3 regions of the Desulfosporosinus sp. Sb-LF genome follow, and region 1 is predicted to be linked to each of the others. Evidence: riboswitches for the same ligand, from Rfam matches in the RefSeq annotation. Region 1 holds a riboswitch; each other region holds the start of a gene.
The links. Region 1 has a riboswitch for cyclic di-AMP ahead of E4K68_RS15510 (C40 family peptidase). Riboswitches for the same ligand answer to the same signal wherever they lie in the genome.

Region 1 (6,114 bases):
CTAAACGTTGTTGGTCTGATGAAATATTATCCAAGTTTAATATCGACAAATCTATGCTGGGGAAGATCTATGAATCTCCAGACGTTACAGGTAAAATACACAGAAGGGCAGCTGAGTTGACGGGACTCCGTGAGGGCACAATCGTTGTGGGCGGTGCAGCCGACAACTCTGCAGCTGCTGTTGGTACAGGTGTTGTAAGGGCAGGTAATGCTTTTACTACTATAGGTACTTCCGGTGTCGTGTACGCAATTTCGGATGATGTTTCCATTGACATTAAGGGAAGAGTGCATACTCTATGTAGTGCTGTGCCAGGGAAATGGACGCTCATGAGCTGTACTTTGGGTGCTGGCTTATCGTTAAAATGGTTAAGAGATACTTGCTGCAATGAGGAAATGATCGAGGCTGAAAAGCTAGGAGTTGACCCCTATGTTGTTATGGGTCAGTTAGCCCAAAAAGTGATGCCCGGAGCAGGTGGACTTGTTTATCTACCTTACTTGATGGGTGAACGTTCTCCACATCCGGATCCATATTGTCGAGGGGTATTCTTCGGATTGTCCGCTTCGCATGATCGAGCTAACATGATTCGAGCAGTCATGGAGGGCGTAGCATTTTCCCAGCTGGAATGTGTCGATGTATTCAAGGAAATGCGGGTAAATGTCGACGATATGATCGCCTGTGGTGGTGGTGGAAGAAGTCCTGTTTGGAGACAGATGCTTGCGGATATGTACGGTTGCTCTGTTAGCACGATCAAAGCGGATGAAGGGCCTGCCCTCGGTGTAGCAATACTAGCGGGAGTTGGAGCAGGTATCTATGATTCTGTAGAAGCTGCTTGTGACAATTTAGTCAGTAAGAAAAGTATCCAAACCCCAAATCTGTCAACACGTAAGGTGTATGAAGACTATTACGAGCTTTATAAGAAATTGTACACTGATTTACAGCCGTCGTTTAAGTATTTATCTAAACTCCCAAAATAAAAGACAACAGCCGATCCTCTCAAACCACCAGTCGCCTTTTAGTGACTGGTGGTTTTATACTAAGCTCATTCCTGTCTAGAAGCAGGATCGCTTTTTTAAGGGTGATTAGGATGTGACTTACGTCGTCACTTCTACCGGTGCAGAGATACCTACTCTGCTATGGCCGCAGCTATTGGTGCGCTTAAGGGACCGCGACATGGAGGGCTTAACATTAAGGTTGTCCAGATGATACCGGATATTGAAAGACAAATTGAATCATTATCTATTATTCTATTACAAGAAAGAAACAAGGCTGGAAGCATGAGACTTCCGACCTTGTTTCTTCGTAAACTGTTCTACCCATTTTTGACGTAGGCTATTGATAGCCAGCTCTGCCCATTTGGAATTATACACACCTAATCGCGTAAAAGAATTGGGAAATCGTCACCTACTGCGGCGCGTACCCTTCTATGTAGAGGGGCTCTAATACCTGCGAGCTCCGAGATAACGGGAGGAGTAAAAGCTATCACTAAGACTTGATGTAGTAACCCCACTACTAGGGTTACTGGCATGAACAAAACGTCCTCCCCCCATATATATGCCCACATGAGATGCACCCGTAGTATACGTTGTAAAAAATACTAAATCGCCTGGCTGAAGATTATCTCTGCCGACCGCAACTCCCGAAGCGAATTGTGCATACGATGTACGAGGAAGTGATATCCCAGAACTTGCGTAGACATACTTGGTAAAAGATGAACAGTCAAAGCCACTTCGAGTTGTTCCGCCAAAAACATAGGGCGTCCCTTGCAAACTGAGGGCGCGATCGACGATGGTTGAAGAACCATTGCCTCCCCGAGAAACAGCCAAAGCTACTTTGACAGGCCGACTACTAGAACTTTTAGCAACGACTTGATTGACAGGAACTTGAATAATCTTTTCATCTAATACTTGCTTGGTAACGTCAATACCATTCCTTTGCTCATAAGAATAGGTAACTAATTTTGAGCCATTACTGCCTTGTTCAAGGACTTTTGTTTGACCGGTTCCTAAACTGTTATCAGCTTTTGTTTCGACGTCATAGGGAATTGTTTCTTGACCTGAATAGGTTCCCTGACTCACGACAGTAAGATAAGGTGTAGAGTCAACAAGCTTAATCAGTTGACCTGGCTTCAACTTTGTATCTTTAGTTGCTCCCGGATTACCGGCTAATACTTCGTCTGTCATCATATTGTTTTTGCGAGCGATAAGCCACCAAGAATCACTGGAAAGGACCGTGTAATCCCTTGTCCTTACTTTACCGTCAAGCAACACTTTAAACGCTTGATCAAGTTGTTTCATTTGATCTGGTTGAACTTCTGCCTCTTCGACACTAACTTTTTCAGCAAAATTTACGGAAGTCACCTTGTTTTCATCACTGGGTTTAACAAAATAGGCTTCATAGTCTTTTAGAACTTTATCGGAATCTTCTTTGCTGGGTAATACTGCGATAGTAGAACCGTCTGCCTCTAACTTGTAACCATCAAGATAAACCTTTAATTTATTGTCCAACGTCTTTTCGCTCAAAGTAGATTCAAGATAGACCGCGGGATGAACTCTGACAGTTTCATAACTGATTTGGTCATGCGTTTTGGCAATCAGCCCGAATGGCTCGCCACTTTGTTTGAGAAACGTGTCAATGAGATTTTTACCAGTATTAACATTACGGACTAAGCCGATCTGTTGACCGTTAATCATGACAGCAGCTGCAGACGTCGTGGTCGAAAGAAAATAGGTGAGCCCGCCAGTTAACATAATTGTAATAGATAAACTACCGATGACTAGCGGTGATTTCCAAGATATTTTTCGTCGAGTGTCGTGGAGAACTTGTTGGATAAGCTTTTTGTTTTGAGTCCAATTGAAATTCAAATAATTTTCACCCTTCTTAGCTTACGAGGTTAGTTGACGGATTCGGGCATCAAGGTGTTAGCCCGACGCGTATGGTATGCGCGTTTCACCCCATAAAAGTATCCCCCGCTCTAGGTGTGAAACTAGATTCAGCTTTTATATCTTTACTTTGAAAGCATAGCAATTAATATTCGACAAGATATGCATATGTCCTCTAAATCTATTTATGTAATATATGGCATTGTATCTTATAGGCCGCCCAGATGCGTACACAGGTGAGGATAATGTGCAATTATCTTCCTAGATATAACTATCGATTTAAACGAGCGTTGCAAGGTATATGATACGTGAGGGGATATAGTGGGACCAGGATATAGATGTCATTATAGCCAATAATCAACTAATGCATTAACAGATGTATCTTGCTAAAATAGCAATATGCCGCAAGGAAATGCGTTAAATATACTTCCTGCGATGTACGAAGACTTATGTTTGGTTTTGATCCTATATAGATGACCGGGAGTTTAATAATCTTTCCTAGTAGGTCAAGCCCTTTTTAGGAAAAGGGAAGACTGAACTGTAAAGTGAAGACGCCCACCTGCGAGAGCAGGGTCAGAAACCAAATTAGTCCAACGGCATTGTGGGGTTAAATACTATTTTTGGGGTCACCGGTTCAATCCCGGTTAATGGCTCCAGCAAATCAAGGACTGGCGAAATTGACAGAAGCGGAAGTTTAAGGGTGTGTAGTTAACACCGATCTTATTTAAGAGACGATTTATTAGAATCGTCTCTTTTTGCTATATTTACATCGCGAACTAATACTGTACATGGCATGGAACAATGTATTCGGATGGATTGACCAGTTTAGTCCAACTCGGAAAGTCACTGTGGCGAATATGTACATCAAAGATATTGTAGATGAAGTACTCAAAAGTGTCAGTGTAGAAATTCCTCCATATTATATAGCCAAATCTATAAAGGGGTGATAAGAATGCCACGCGTTCCTGCCGCATGCCCTACCAATTATGCCGGACACTATACTGTCAATCCTGGGGATACAATGTTTATCATATCGAGTATTTTTAGGATCAATTTATCGGAACTCGTCAGAGCAAATCCTCATATTACTGACCCTAACGTTATTTTTTCGGGTGATATATTATGTGTTCCAGGTCAAATTCCCTTTCCTTGCTGTGTCACACTGGATCTTGTTCAACCCGCCGAATTAGGTGTAGCGGGAGTAGCTCTTGTTTATACTAGTTTCGTAGGAACACAAGCAATCAGTGTTATGGCGGTGATGGATGCTCTACCTGTTGGGTTTGATATATTGATTGCAGAAGTAAACCTTCCTAATCAGGTTACTTCACGCCAACAACTATACCCATCACCTCAAACTCCGCCTACTTTTTCAGGAACTACCTTTTTTCCGACTGCCGCATCATTGACACCGGATACAATAATAAGGGTTTTTCCAGCCAATAGTGCTACGGGGAACCAGGGATCCATAAAATTGCAGGGAAGTTTAAATCGTTGTCATAGATAAACATACTTTTGACCCTATAGGTATTTCATTTATGACCTAACGCAGCTTGCAACTAAAACTCCGCTTAATTGACAACGCAAGGAACCCTCCTATTTCCATCAGAAATAGGAGAGCCGCCATCTAGAATCATTTTTCAATTAGACCTTTACAAGGGATGCCAGCCACCTGTTCCGAATAAACAAACATCAAGCATAAATATGTCCTCAATAACCAATGATTAAAGGCTTTTAGCGTTAATTGAGCATGCTATTGATAGCCTGCTCTGCCCATTTGGAATTTTGAAGGATCGCCCTTCCTACACCAATGAGGTCTGTTTTCTTTTCAGCTAGCAATTGTTCGGCTGCTTGTACTTCGGTAATTCCACCCGTGAGAATTACCGGAATGGAGACTATCTTTTTGATGGCTTCGCTGAGCGGTGCAAAATAGCCTTGTCCGCTAAGGTCAGGTACCATATATCCTGAGAAACCGCCGGAAATATCAAGAATATTTACACCGGCCTTTTCAAATTCTTTGGCGGCGACTTGACTATCCTCGATAATAATTCCGCCCTCTCTAAAATCAGACGCACCTAATCGTAAAAGAATTGGGAAATCGTCACCTACTGCGGCGCGTACCGCTTCTATGACTTGCAGGTGGAGACGAATACGATTATGTACATTTCCACCATATTCATCGGTACGTTTGTTGGTTAGCGGGGAGAAAAATTGATTGAGAAGGTAACCATGGGCGGAATGGATTTCTACGCCATCGAAGCCAGCCTCCTTAGTACGTCGAGCTGCATTTTGAAAGGCACTGATGATATTCGCAATTCCCTCGCGGGTAAGCTCATTTGGCATACCCCCTCTACGTGGGTGTGAAACTGCTGAAGGAGCTACTGGGGTAGTTCCGGTAATTTCTTGAGTAGTATTGCTTCCAGCATGATTTATTTGCATCATAGTCTTAGAGCCATTACGGTGAATGACCTCCGCTAATTTCTTTAGGCCTTCAACCATGCTGTCGTCTGAAACGGAAAGCTGTAGGTCACTTGCTTTCCCATCTAACTTGATAAAACTGTGTTCAATGATTATAAGCGAAAGGTAGCCGCCTTCGGATTTTTCTGCATAGTAGTCTAGAATTGACTGGTTTACTTTCCCATTGGGATCTGCTTTCGCGGTAGCCATGGGTGGCATTACTAAACGGTTAATTAGAGTTAACGGGCCTGCTTGTAATGGTTTAAGTAAATGGGACATAAATTCAACCTCCCTAGTTGTATATAACCATATGTTATAGCTGGGGAATTGTTTTGGCAAGTAAATCGAATCTGATTTAATACTACAGAAAGACTAATTGGGGAGTATAGAGAGACAGGATATAGCTGTCATTATAACCAATAATCAACTAATGCATTAAAAAATTTATCTTGCTACAATAGCAATACGCCGCAAGGAAATAACATTATATATCCTTCCTGCGATGTACGAAGATTTTTATTTGGTTTTGATCCTATATAGATGACCGGGAGTTTAATAATCTTTCCTAGTAGGTCAAGCCCTTTTTAGGAAAGGGAAGACTGAACTGTAAAGTGAAGACGCCCACCTGCGAGAGCAGGGTCAGAAACCAAATAGTCCAACGGCATTGTGGGGTCAAGAAAACATAGGAGCAGGTACATTTTCGTGAGAAAGAATGTACCTGCTCCTATGTTTTCCTTTTTTGTTTGCCTATGCCTGTGGTAGGCGAGATTGAGTCGATTTT
Region 2 (6,114 bases), on a different contig from region 1:
GGCCGCGAAAAAAGGGGATAACAGTATCAATGTTCTTAAAGATCATGGCATAACCGATATTGAAGAATATGATACGGCAGAAGCTGTTGTCCAAGCAGCTAAAGATCACAAGGCCGTAATCTTTGTGCTAGGAAAACCCCCTGCCCAATACTATCTATATAAAATGGGACTTCAAGATAACTTTAATTATTCAAGTACGCCCTTATACACCAGCCAATTTTTCAGAGCCATCAAAAAGGGGCATTCGGGGTACCTGCCTACAATTAATGATGGATTTGCTAAGATTTCCGAAAGTGAATATAAAGCCATAGATAAAAAATGGTTTGGCATTGAAAGTATTCCATTTTATGAACTTCCATTATTCAGGGTAATTGTAATCATTGTAGCCGCAGTTTTTCTGATGGTCTTATTGATGTTCATCTGGAATAGAACGCTTCAGCGAATGGTTAAACAAAAAACCAGGGAGCTTTGGAATGCTCTCAGAGCAAGGCAACAAGTTGAAGCAGAGATCAGAAGGTTAAATGCGGAACTAGAAAGCAGAGTCGTTGAAAGAACAGCACAACTGGAGGATCTAAATAGTGAGCTTGAAGAAAGCAATGCGATGCTTGAGGATGAGATAGTCAAACGTGAGAACGTTGAAGAAGACATCCGGAAACTGAATGAAGAACTTGAAGATAAGATAAAACTACGCACGAGTCAGTTGGATGAGCTTAATGCTGTCTTGGAGCAACAGAATGCTTTGTGGCGTGATTCACAAAGAGTGGCACACATGGGGAGCTATGTTACGAATCTCGAAACGAGAGAATGGGAGTGTACACCAGAGCTTCATGAGATTTTTGGGATTGATGCAACCTATCCGCACACGTTGGAAGGGTGGGCGGGGATTGTTCATCCAGATTGGCAGGACGAACTTTCCAATTATCTTTTGCAGGTGGAAAATACAAAGCAACGCTTCGATTATGAATATAAAATCATCCGTGTTCATGATGGAGAGGAACGCTGGGTGCATGAGCTTGGAAAAATCGAGTTGGATCACCAAGTCAATGCGGTTCGTTTGCTGGGCATGATTCAGGATGTCACGGATCGAAAGCGTGCAGAAAAGAAAATCGTTCATTTGAGCTTCCATGACCAACTGACCGGTCTCTATAACCGGCGCTTTTTTGAAGAAGAATTAAAACGACTCGATGTCGCAAGAAATTATCCCTTGACTCTTGTGATGGCCGATGTCAATGGCCTTAAGCTGATTAATGATTCCTTTGGTCATGCCATCGGTGATGAACTTCTAAAAAACGTTGCCGAAGTGCTCTGCAAAGGCTGCCGAGACGATGATATTATCGCCCGACTTGGCGGAGATGAATTCGTCATCCTGTTGCCCAACACGGATGCTGCTGAAACAGAGCAAATTCTTAAACGAATCAATTCGTTAGCTCTACAGGAAAGAGTGGGTTCAATCGAAATATCAATTTCTTTTGGCTATGAAATAAAACGTTACGAGAAAGAGGATATTCTTGAACTATTTAAAAAAGCCGAAGATTATATGTACAAGAGAAAACTCTTTGAAGGCCCAAGTATGCGTGGAAAAACTATAAATACGATTATTAGAACCCTTCACGAAAAGAACAAACGGGAAGAACAGCACTCACACAGAGTTTCCACACTCTGTCGAAGTATGGGAGAGGCTCTTGGTCTACCAGAAGGAGAAGTTCAGGAACTAAAAAGCGTTGGCTTGCTTCATGATATAGGTAAAATTGCGATTGACGAAAAAATACTTAATAAGCCGGGAAAACTGACAAATGATGAATGGGAAGAAATTAAACGCCATCCAGAAATCGGTTATCGTATTCTGAGCACGGTCAACGGTATGGCAGAAATGGCGGAATACGTGTTGGCTCATCATGAACGATGGGATGGGTTAGGCTACCCGAAGGGTTTAAAGGGTGAGGAACTACCCCTTCAACCCAGGATTATAGCCATTGCGGACGCCTATGATGCCATGACGAGCGTAAGAAGTTATCGGGGTGCTTTACCTGATGAAGTGGCTATAAGAGAACTTCAGAAAAATGCCGGGATTCAGTTCGACCCAGAGTTGGTGAAAGTATTCATTGACAAAGTTGTCAATTCATCTTCCATACTGAAGAGGGAAAATTAACACTTCTCATGATTCTCCCATACCAATAATCTAATACAAATTATTGGTTAATCTAAATATAATCTTTTCGAATATATGATATGACAATTTCAGGTGTTTCTTAGAATTATCTAAAAAACAATAATCCCGTCCATGACGGGCGGGATTATTGTTTTTTAGTTCATAACGCTATGATAATTTCGAGGGACACTAGTAGCGAGTTTTAAGGATCTCAGAATAGCGTCTTTAACCATTGCCACGATGACTTCATCTCTATTCGATTACGTCCTTTCGATCATCCTAATATAATTTCGTCTGGGTGCTACACTTTTGTAGGCCGGCCTTATGATTTTCCCTGCATTGACTATTTCTTCAATGCGATGCGCACTCCAGCCTGCGATTCTGGCAATGGCAAAAATCGGCGTGAACATTTCATCTGGGATATTCAGCATTCTGTAAACAAAACCAGAATAGAAATCGACATTGGCACTAACACCCTTATACATTTTATTAGACTTCGCTATAACTTGAGGTGCTAGTCTCTCAACCGCTGCGTAAAGCTCAAATTCAGCTTCCAGCCCCTTTTCTCGGGCAAGTTGGGCAACATAATCTTTAAGAATAACCGCCCTCGGATCCGAGATGGAGTAAACGGCGTGGCCAATCCCATAAATTAAACCTGACCGATCAAAGGCATCTCTGGTAAGGATCTGCGTAAGGTAGGTCTCAATTTCTTCATCATCATCCCAATTCTTCAATTTGTCTTTGATATCCTCAAACATCTGGACAACCTTAATGTTAGCCCCTCCATGCCGCGGCCCCTTGAGCGCACCAATAGCCGCCGCCATAGCAGAGTAGGTATCTGTTCCAGTAGAAGTGACGACGTGGGTCACAAAGGCTGAATTGTTGCCTCCACCATGTTCGGCATGAAGCACTAAGGCCAGATCAAGCAGCGTTGCCTCTAGCTTTGTATATTTACTATCTGGTCGCAGCATAGAGAGAATGTTCTCAGCAATACTCAAATCCGCTCGTGGACTGTGAATATACAGGCTTTGATTTCCATGGTAATGGGAGAATGCTTGGTAACCATAGACTGCTAAAGATGGAAAACAGGCAATAAGCCGAATACATTGTTTTAAAACGTTCTCCATAGACGTATCATCAGGATTGTCATCAAAGGAGTATAATGCCAGAACACTTCTCGCCAGCGTATTCATGATATCTTTGCTGGGAGCTTTTAAAATCATATCACGAGCGAAATCTTCTGGCAGCATTTGATTAAGGGTAAGTAGTTGTTGAAAATCCTTTTGTGCGTTATGATCCGGTAGACGTCCAAAGAGCAGCAAATAAGCAGCCTCTTCAAACCCATAGCGATCTTCATCTGTAAAGCCTTCCACAAGGTCCGCGATATCGTAGCCGCGATAAATTAAGCGGCCCGGAACAGGAATGATCTCTCCTTCATCGAGAATATAGGAATGGACCTCTCCTATCTCTGTCAAACCAACGAGTACCCCTCTCCCGTCTAGATCTCGGAGTCCGCGTTTAACTGCGTATTTACTATACAACTCAGGTTTAATTAGGCTGCTTTTGTGAGCCAGCTTACTTAATTCGTTAAGCATTTTTCCTTCAGACAGTTCCATTTCGTAATTTCCCATCATAAGAATCACCCCTTTTAAAAATAAAAACCCTAGACAAACTATCTAGGGTTACAGCTAACGAAAAAAGCAAGGAATAGCAAAGCAAAGCACAGTGCTCAATTCCTCTCTTTCAACGCTTACGAAGTTAGCTGACGGATTCGGGTCGAAAAGTAACCCTACCTTCACAAAACATTTACCTGTGAAGGATTCACCCCAGAAATGGTTCCCCCGCTTCTAAATAGAATTAAGCGATAGTGAGCGATATTAAGTTGAATCGTGAATAGTACAACCTAAGGTCGAGATAAATTTCATTAAGTCTATCACTCTATATATGAAATAGTCAAGTTTTTTGCCCTTCCCACATACTTCTTTTGAACAAGTATTATACTCAATAAAATATAGTCCCTAGTTTTTGGAATGGGTCGAAGTAAACCCTACCAGCAGTAAGTCAGCAGTAAATGGGTTTAATCTGTTTTTTGAGGAGAGGTCAATTCTTTGTTGACGTTCTTGCATGGCGTTCTTGATTTTTCCGGTTTTATTAATGTTGTTCGTATTCATCAGCGTAATTCTGTCCCCATTTACACATGGTATCTAAAATGGGTAGTAGGCTCTTACCTGCTTGAGTCAGAGAATACTCAACTTTGGGTGGTATTTGTGTATAAATGAATCTTTTGACCAAGCCACTGTCTTCCAACTCTCTAAGCTGTTGAGTCAACATTTTCGGCGTGACATTTGGTAACAGTTTCCTCAGTTCACTATATCTTAACGTTTTATCACCTAAATGCCAGAGTATAAGTGCTTTCCACTTTCCACCGATAAGGGCCAAAGTCAATTCCATGGAACATTGATATTCGTTATTTTTGAACTTGATCATTTCGCTTCACTCCTTTAGACATTACCGGATAAATAATTCTCACATAATGCTTATAAGCCTTTTAAATTTATGGTATACAATTAGATACTATAGTACGACAATGTACGTACTTGTTAAGTAATATTATATCGATTATTATTATATCAAGCAATCAACTATGCAAAACGTTTTAAGGAGTGACTGGTATGAAGGTTGTAGCATTTAATGGAAGTCCGCGGGTTAATGGCAATACTACACAAAGTCTCAAAATTGTCTTGGCGGAATTAGAAAACGAAGGCATCGAAACTGAAATCGTTCAATTGGGCGGGCGTAAAGTCTTTGGCTGCCTGGCCTGCGGCAAATGCGGAAAAACTAAAGATAATCGGTGTGCGCGCAAGGACGATGAGATGAATACCTTTATTCAGAAAATGGAAGAGGCTGATGGAATCATAATTGGTTCACCCACCTACTTCAGTAATGTAAGCACCGAAGTAAAGGCCCTTATCGATCGTAGTGGTTATGTAGCGAAATCCAACGGTGGTGCTTTATTGAGGGGAAAAGTGGGGGCTTCGGTCGTTTCTGCCCGAAGAGCGGGATCAACCTTTGCCTACTCCGCCATCAACTTTTTCTTTGGAATCGCCGAGATGGTCATTTGCAGTTCGAGCTATTGGAATATGACGTTATCCCGTGATCCAGGTGATATCCAAAATGATGCTGAAGGGATCGAAACCTTCAAGGTCCTTGGGAAAAACATGGCAAAGCTATTAAAACAGGTTAACGGTTAATCCAATTTCCAAGATTCCTATGAATAATGATTAATCCATACAATTACTTAAGCAATTAGTATCTAAAAAAGAGCGCATATCAAGTGCGCCCTTTTTCATTTTCATCAGCTTAAAAAGTTTCACCTCAAAGTATTTTCTGACAAGTTCCAGATAATTTCTATCATGAGGAGAATCCTTTTTGACAATTAAAATCACCATCCCAAATACATTTGCCGTTGAAATATGTAGGACACCAATGATCACCTGGACATAAAAAGCTCCACCCACTATGTTACAATGAAGATAAAACTCTGAGAGGGGACCCTATCGCATTCATGAATAGTCTCAAGCAATTTATTAAGTATTACAAACCCCACAAATTCCTTTTTTACACGGACATGTTTTGTGCCGTGATCGTTTCCATCATTGATCTGGCCTTTCCTCAAATCCTTAATTATCTAACCAAGAATCTGTTTACCAAAGATAAGGCGACGATTCTCTATGCTTTAGTGTTTGTCGGTATCGCCTTGTTGGGGATGTACGTCATAAAGTATTTCTGCCGGTATTTCATCATTTCCTGGGGACACATTATGGGCGCTAGAATGGAAACGGAAATGAGGAAGGATTTGTTCAATCATTTTCAAAGATTATCTTTCTCATATTATGATAAAAACAACACTGGCGAAATGATGTCCAAACTGGTCGCTGACTTGTTTGATATATCCGAGCTTGCTC
Region 3 (6,114 bases), on a different contig from region 1:
CGAAGTCTATGAAGAGGCCTTAGCCGAGGAGCATGTCGTAGGGTTATCCATATCGACAAGGCCGGACTGCTTACCAGAGGATGTCTTGGATTATCTTGAGGAATTGAATCAAAGAACCTATTTGTGGGTCGAGCTGGGGTTACAAAGTATTCATGACCGAACCATGCAGTGGATTGGTCGTGGTCATGACTATGCTCAATTTCTAAGGGGCCTTGATCAGTTGCGTTCGAGGGGAATACAGGTTTGTGCTCATATTATTCTTGGGTTACCGGGAGAAACAAAAGCAGAAATGATGGCAACAGCGCAAGCGGTTGCTGAGCTTCCTTTACAAGGGATCAAACTTCATTTGTTACATGTATTGAGGGGAACGCCGTTGGAGGAAATTTATCAGTGTGAACCGTTTGATTTTCTGACGAAAGAAGGCTATGTCTCGCTCATCGTCGATATTTTGGAGATCTTACCACAAGAGATGGTGATTCATCGTTTGACAGGAGATGGACCACCGGACGATCTCATCGGACCTCTTTGGAGCCGCAAAAAATGGGAGGTCCTCAATGCTATTGACGCGGAATTAGCACGAAGAGATACATGGCAAGGGAAAAACGCAAAAAACTAGCGGTCCGAGGACCGCTAGTAAATGGAGAGGACTAAGTGATATTCACAAGACCTATTCTAAAGGTCTTAGCAAAGGTCTATGAAATGGGGTCGTGGAAATCGGACGTTGGAAATATCCTACGGTGGTTTTTGGTTGGGATGGAGCAGGTTTATTAAGGCTAGGTGCTAAGTTCAAGTAACGTTTCAGATCTGAGTTTGCATCCAGAATCCGCTGGGCTATTTGGTCGTTATTGAGACGTTCCATCATTTTACACACCCCTTTCAAAGGTTAATCTCCTATTATGGAGTTTCATACCGGATGAGTTTTCCTTCCCAAGTACGCAAAACCGCTTTGTTTTCATGGAGGGACATAAGATATTGCGGTAAGATGGGAGTTTTGCCGCCGCCTTTGGGAGCATTCACAATATAGGTTGGTATCGCAAGCCCTGAAGTATATCCCCGTAAATGTTCCATAACATCAAGTCCGTCTTGGATCCGAGGCACAAAATGACGTGTTCCTTTGACGTTTTTGGCATGAAAGATATAATAGGGGCGGACTCTAATTTTGAGTAGTTCTTGATTGAGTTTTTTCATGATTTCCGGCTGATTATTAACGCCTTTGAGCAATACCGTCTGATTTCCTAAGACCACTCCGGCTGCAACGAGTTTGTCAGCCGCCTTTTTGGCATCTTCGGTCACTTCTTTGGGGTGGTTGAACTGTGTGTTGATATATAAAGGTGGATATTTGGCCAAGATAGAACATAATTCATTCGTAATGCGCATCGGCATGGTCACGGGAGCTCGTGTCCCGAGGCGTTTGATTTCTACATGAGGAATGGAATGGAGTTCCCCAAGAAGCCAATCTAAGGTTAGATCACTGAGAAGTAAGGCGTCTCCGCCTGTCACTAAGACGTCCCGAATCTCGGGGTTTGACCGAATATAATCGAGCGCTGCTGTAAGTCGGGCCCGTTCTTCGTGGGTGTCCGTTTCACCAATATTTCGTCGGCGCTGACAATGTCGGCAGTACATTGCGCACATATTCGTGACGTTGATAATTAAGCGATCAGGATAACGACGGGTAATGCAGGGAGCAGGGGATGTAATGGCTTCCCCCATGGGATCTTCTTCGCCAAAATCATCGAAAAGTTCATCCTGTGTAGGTAGTCCCTGAAGACGAATAGGGTCAAGGGGATCTGTAACATCCATCAAACTCAGATAGTACGGGGATACAGCCCAACGGAAGGTTTTTCCTACACGCTCGATTTCTTGGCATTGTTCCGTGGTTAAGGCGGGAAGTATAGCACTCAAGACGTGAGGATCGGTGATCCTGTTGTGCATTTGCCAGTGCCAATTATTCCAGTCTTCGAGCGTTGCATTGAAGTGCTTTAGAATGTTTGCTCGGTTGAATTGGTAAGCTTCTGTGTTCGAGAACCCCGTTGGGATGGTTTTGCATTTTTCAAGATAAGGCGTTATTTTTTGTTTAAGAACTGCGCCCCGCTGCAGTGCGAATTGACGAAATGTATCGGGTTTATTGAGAAGTTGAACAGCCATCCAGATTCCTCCTTTATTATATTCGAGGGTTCACGATTGAAACAAAAAGAGAACCGCTCTACTATGGCGGTTCCCAAAAGAAATAAACGCAGAATATCACGATATTACGTTAACGTGTTTCAACGCTTACGAGGTTAGCTGTCGGGTTCGAGCTGAAACTGCTCTACGCCATTTGGCGATTCACCCCAAGATGTGGTTCCCCCGTTTTCCTTTAGGAAATTAAGCAATCTATTATTTATTTTTACTAACAACTTAATAGTAACATTAAAGTTGTTACTTGTCAATAGCATGATGCCACCAGCATTTGGCTATGTTATAATAGAACAAATGGGGTAAGGGGTTGAACTGATTGGACCAAGCACGCTATCAGGAAATAGCTATTGATATAGCGCACGCTATCACGATGGGAGAATATCATGAAGGAGAAAAAATTCATGGTCGTTCTACGTTAGCAGGGCGGTATAATGTCTCACCAGAAACTATACGTCGGGCGATTGCAATTCTGCAAAATGTCGGTGTGGTTATGGTTAGTCAAGGGGTAGGGATTACCGTAACATCAAAGTCTTTGGCAGAAAAATTTACTAAATCCTTCAACCAAAAAGGAGAAATCCAAGTCTTTCTAGAAGACTTAAAAAGTTTAATGGACCAAAGGCGTGAGAATGATCTAAAGATTGAACACCATCTAAACAAAATGCGTGGATATGCTGAACGCATTATGTCCCGTTGGCTAGATGTCGGAGAAATCAAACTAGAAAAGGCCTCATCGGCGATTGGGAAGACCTTGCAGGAATTAAGGATTCGAGAGCGTACGGGGACAACGATTATTGCAGTAGTTCGAGACGGTTTTGAACATTTTTCTCCGGAGGCTGGTTTTGTTCTTCAAGCAGAAGATGTCTTACTAGTTGCAGGCTCAGCAGAGGGCCAAGTTCAGTTGACGCAGTTAATTACATGATTTGGAGTATGCAAAATGTATCCTGGCATTGATATTATTGAAATAGAACGAATCGATATAGCGTTTAAACGTCAACCAAAGTTGAATGAACGTCTTTTCACACCTAGAGAGAGAGAGAACCTTAGAAGTAAAGGCATTCAGAGTTATGCGGCTCGTTTCGCTGGAAAAGAGGCTGTTCTTAAAACATTGGGGACAGGGCTCTGCGGATTATCCTGGCATGATATAGAAATATTGAGTGATGTTAGTGGAGAGCCTCTAGTTTATCTTAGTTCCAGAGCCATGAATTTGGTTAGGGCCAGAGGCGGTTCCACGGTTCGAGTCAGTTTGTCCCATAATCGCACGCAGGCGATGGCCTTTGCGGTCTTAGACTAAGAAACAAAAAATTGGACGCAAGATAAGAATAAGAACCGGGGTGGGGAAAGTGCGTGTGGTTAGCGCCGAACAGATGAGGCAGATCGAAGAAAGAGCAATTTCAAATTATGGCATTCCGAGTTTACTGCTTATGGAGAATGCAGCCTGGGCTGTTGTCGAAGAAATTCGTCATTGTCTCTCCGAGTCGAGTGGGGGAGGGATGAACGGCCGAAAGGCAGTGATTTTAGTTGGCAAGGGCAATAATGGAGGAGACGGCTTGGCTGTGGCACGGCATTTGGTTCTCCAAGGCATGGATGTCACGGCTTTGCTATTCGCTGGCCTGAAGGAATTTAAAGGAGATGCAGCCTTAAACTTGCGCCTTTTTCAAGGAACAACTGGGAGATGCTTTGTAATAGAAGGGGAGAAACAACGGCGTTTGACGCGTTTGGCATTAACTCAAGCGGATGTCGTGGTGGATGCCCTGTATGGGATTGGGATGCGTGGGGCTTTGCCGAGTTTGATCGAAGAATATGTCGATGAAGTAAATCGTGCATCGGGGTGTGTGATCTCTATCGACGTTCCCAGTGGGGTGGAGGCCAACACGGGAAATGTCTACCGTACTGCGATCCGCGCCCACACCACCGTTACCTTTGGACTTCCTAAATGGGGTCTTTTTCTGGGCGAAGGGCCAGAATACAGCGGACGGGTTGTGGTGGATTCAATTTCTATTCCCGAACCCTACTTTAAAGATGAAGAAATTTCTACGTTTGTGTTAACGGATGGCGATGTGCGCGCTATGCTGCCCATTCGCCAATTTAAAGGTCACAAAGGAACCCATGGTAAAGGAATTCTTGTGGCAGGGTCTAAAGGAATGAGTGGAGCTGCTGTTCTAGCTGGGCGGGGAGCTTTGCGAAGCGGCATTGGACTGTTGCAGATCATCACTCCGGAGGGAATTGCCAAAGAAGTTGATGCAAACATCACGGAAGCAACCGTTTGGTCCGCACCTGGAGAAGATACCCTGAACGAAAAAGCTTGGTCAGCGATCTTAAAGCAATCCGAGAAGGCCCAAGCCTTGGCAGTAGGGCCGGGCTTAGCTCAGAATCCGCAATTTATAACTGTACTAGAGGAAATCTTGAGAAACATACGTTGCCCGGTTGTCTTGGATGCGGATGCCCTCAATCTGGTATCTTCAGTACCGGGCTTACTGGGTTCGCTGAATAGCGGAGGTCCCCGGATCCTTACGCCCCATCCGGGTGAAATGGCCCGGCTTTGTCAATGTAGTGTTGAAGATATTGAGCGAAACCGACTGGATATCGCGGTAACGAAAGCCGTGGAATGGGAGTCAGTGGTTGTTTTAAAGGGTTCCGTGACCATCATTGCCTCACCAGACGGCCGAGCCTTTTTCAATCCAACTGGAAATCCCGGATTGGGGACTGGAGGAACGGGTGACATCCTCACAGGTTGCATTCTCGCTTGGCTGGCACAAGGGATTGCCCCGCTGGAAGCGGCGTGTCTGGGCGTATACTTACATGGGAAAGCAGCGGATGAGTTAGCGATAGAGTATGGATGGTCAGGGTTTACTGCATCGGAAGTGGCAGAACAACTGCCTAAAGTGCGGCGTGCGTTGGAACTTACGCCTTTAGAGGGAAAGAGGAGATGGAGATATGGGACGGGTTTGGGCTGAGGTGAATCTACAAACTCTAAAAGAAAATTACTTCAAGCTTCAGGCGTATACCCAGAGTGAAATGATGCCGATTGTCAAGGCTGATGCCTACGGGCATGGAGTGATCACCGTCGTGAAAACGTTAATTACGTGCGGGGCAAAGCGTTTCGGAGTTGCTCTCTTGGAAGAAGCGCTGGAGATTAAAGCGGCGTTTCCAGAGCTTACGGTTATGGTCATTGGGGCTACCGAACCGGACCAGTCGGATATTCTAGTTAGGGAGGATATAATTCCTGCCATTTTCCAATTTGTTCAGGCACAGGCGCTCTCAGAGGCGGCTGTTAAACAAAATCGAACTGCGAGATTACATATTAAAGTCGATACAGGAATGAGTCGAATTGGATTTCGAGAAACAGACTTGGCGGAGATTCTGCGTATTGCCGCTTTGCCGAACCTATTAATCGAAGGAATTTTTACACACTTTGCCACGTCTGATCAAAAAGATCTGTCGTTCGCTCGAGAGCAGCTAAAGCGTTTTCAGTCCATTTATAACAAACTCAAGGTTGGCGGCCTTACAATCCCAATCAGGCATGCAGCCAATAGCGCGGCAATTCTCCAATTTCCAGAATCACATTTTGAACTTGTGCGTCCGGGAATAGGCCTTTATGGCCTTGCGCCGTCGTCGCAGATTGGTGGAAACGTTGGCTTGGAACCGGTAATGTCTTGGAAAGCGAAAGTGTCTCATCTCAAAACTATTAAAACAGGAGAAACCGTAAGCTATGGTCGTACTTTCCAAGCCGCTTACCCGACCCGTGTTGCAACTATCCCGATGGGTTATGCGGATGGGTTGCGCAGGTCTCTTTCAAATCATGGTGAAATGCTTATCCAGGGGCGGCGTGCCATGGTTATCGGGCGGATCTGCATGGATCAGACTATGCTTGAAGTGACCAAGATCAAGGGAGTAAAAGTAGGGGATGTCGTGACGATCCTGGGAAAGGATGGCAAT

Region 2: another riboswitch for cyclic di-AMP. It lies ahead of E4K68_RS13805 (citrate/2-methylcitrate synthase); the one in region 1 lies ahead of E4K68_RS15510 (C40 family peptidase).
Region 3: another riboswitch for cyclic di-AMP. It lies ahead of eam (glutamate 2,3-aminomutase); the one in region 1 lies ahead of E4K68_RS15510 (C40 family peptidase).

What each region holds. Positions count from the first base shown of each region.
Region 1 covers NZ_SPQR01000010.1:84,388-90,501, forward strand. The annotation lists gene xylB (xylulokinase) at 1-974, shown strand, start outside; partial or broken gene E4K68_RS21150 (citrate/2-methylcitrate synthase) at 1,087-1,226, shown strand; gene E4K68_RS15510 (C40 family peptidase) at 1,437-2,861, opposite strand; cyclic di-AMP (ydaO/yuaA leader) riboswitch at 2,865-3,005, opposite strand; RNA gene ssrS (6S RNA) at 3,304-3,491, shown strand; gene E4K68_RS15520 (LysM domain-containing protein) at 3,832-4,383, shown strand; gene E4K68_RS15525 (NADH:flavin oxidoreductase) at 4,617-5,612, opposite strand; RNA gene ssrS (6S RNA) at 5,825-6,008, shown strand.
Region 2 covers NZ_SPQR01000008.1:196,762-202,875, reverse strand. The annotation lists gene E4K68_RS13810 (HD domain-containing phosphohydrolase) at 1-2,149, shown strand, start outside; gene E4K68_RS13805 (citrate/2-methylcitrate synthase) at 2,410-3,780, opposite strand; cyclic di-AMP (ydaO/yuaA leader) riboswitch at 3,881-4,023, opposite strand; gene E4K68_RS13800 (helix-turn-helix domain-containing protein) at 4,301-4,636, opposite strand; gene E4K68_RS13795 (flavodoxin family protein) at 4,822-5,400, shown strand; gene E4K68_RS13790 (hypothetical protein) at 5,431-5,667, opposite strand; gene E4K68_RS13785 (ABC transporter ATP-binding protein) at 5,715-6,114, shown strand, end outside.
Region 3 covers NZ_SPQR01000005.1:57,477-63,590, reverse strand. The annotation lists gene E4K68_RS08510 (TIGR01212 family radical SAM protein) at 1-616, shown strand, start outside; gene E4K68_RS08505 (hypothetical protein) at 668-862, opposite strand; gene eam (glutamate 2,3-aminomutase) at 895-2,145, opposite strand; cyclic di-AMP (ydaO/yuaA leader) riboswitch at 2,254-2,381, opposite strand; gene E4K68_RS08495 (TrkA C-terminal domain-containing protein) at 2,495-3,097, shown strand; gene acpS (holo-ACP synthase) at 3,113-3,469, shown strand; gene E4K68_RS08485 (NAD(P)H-hydrate dehydratase) at 3,519-5,132, shown strand; gene alr (alanine racemase) at 5,113-6,114, shown strand, end outside.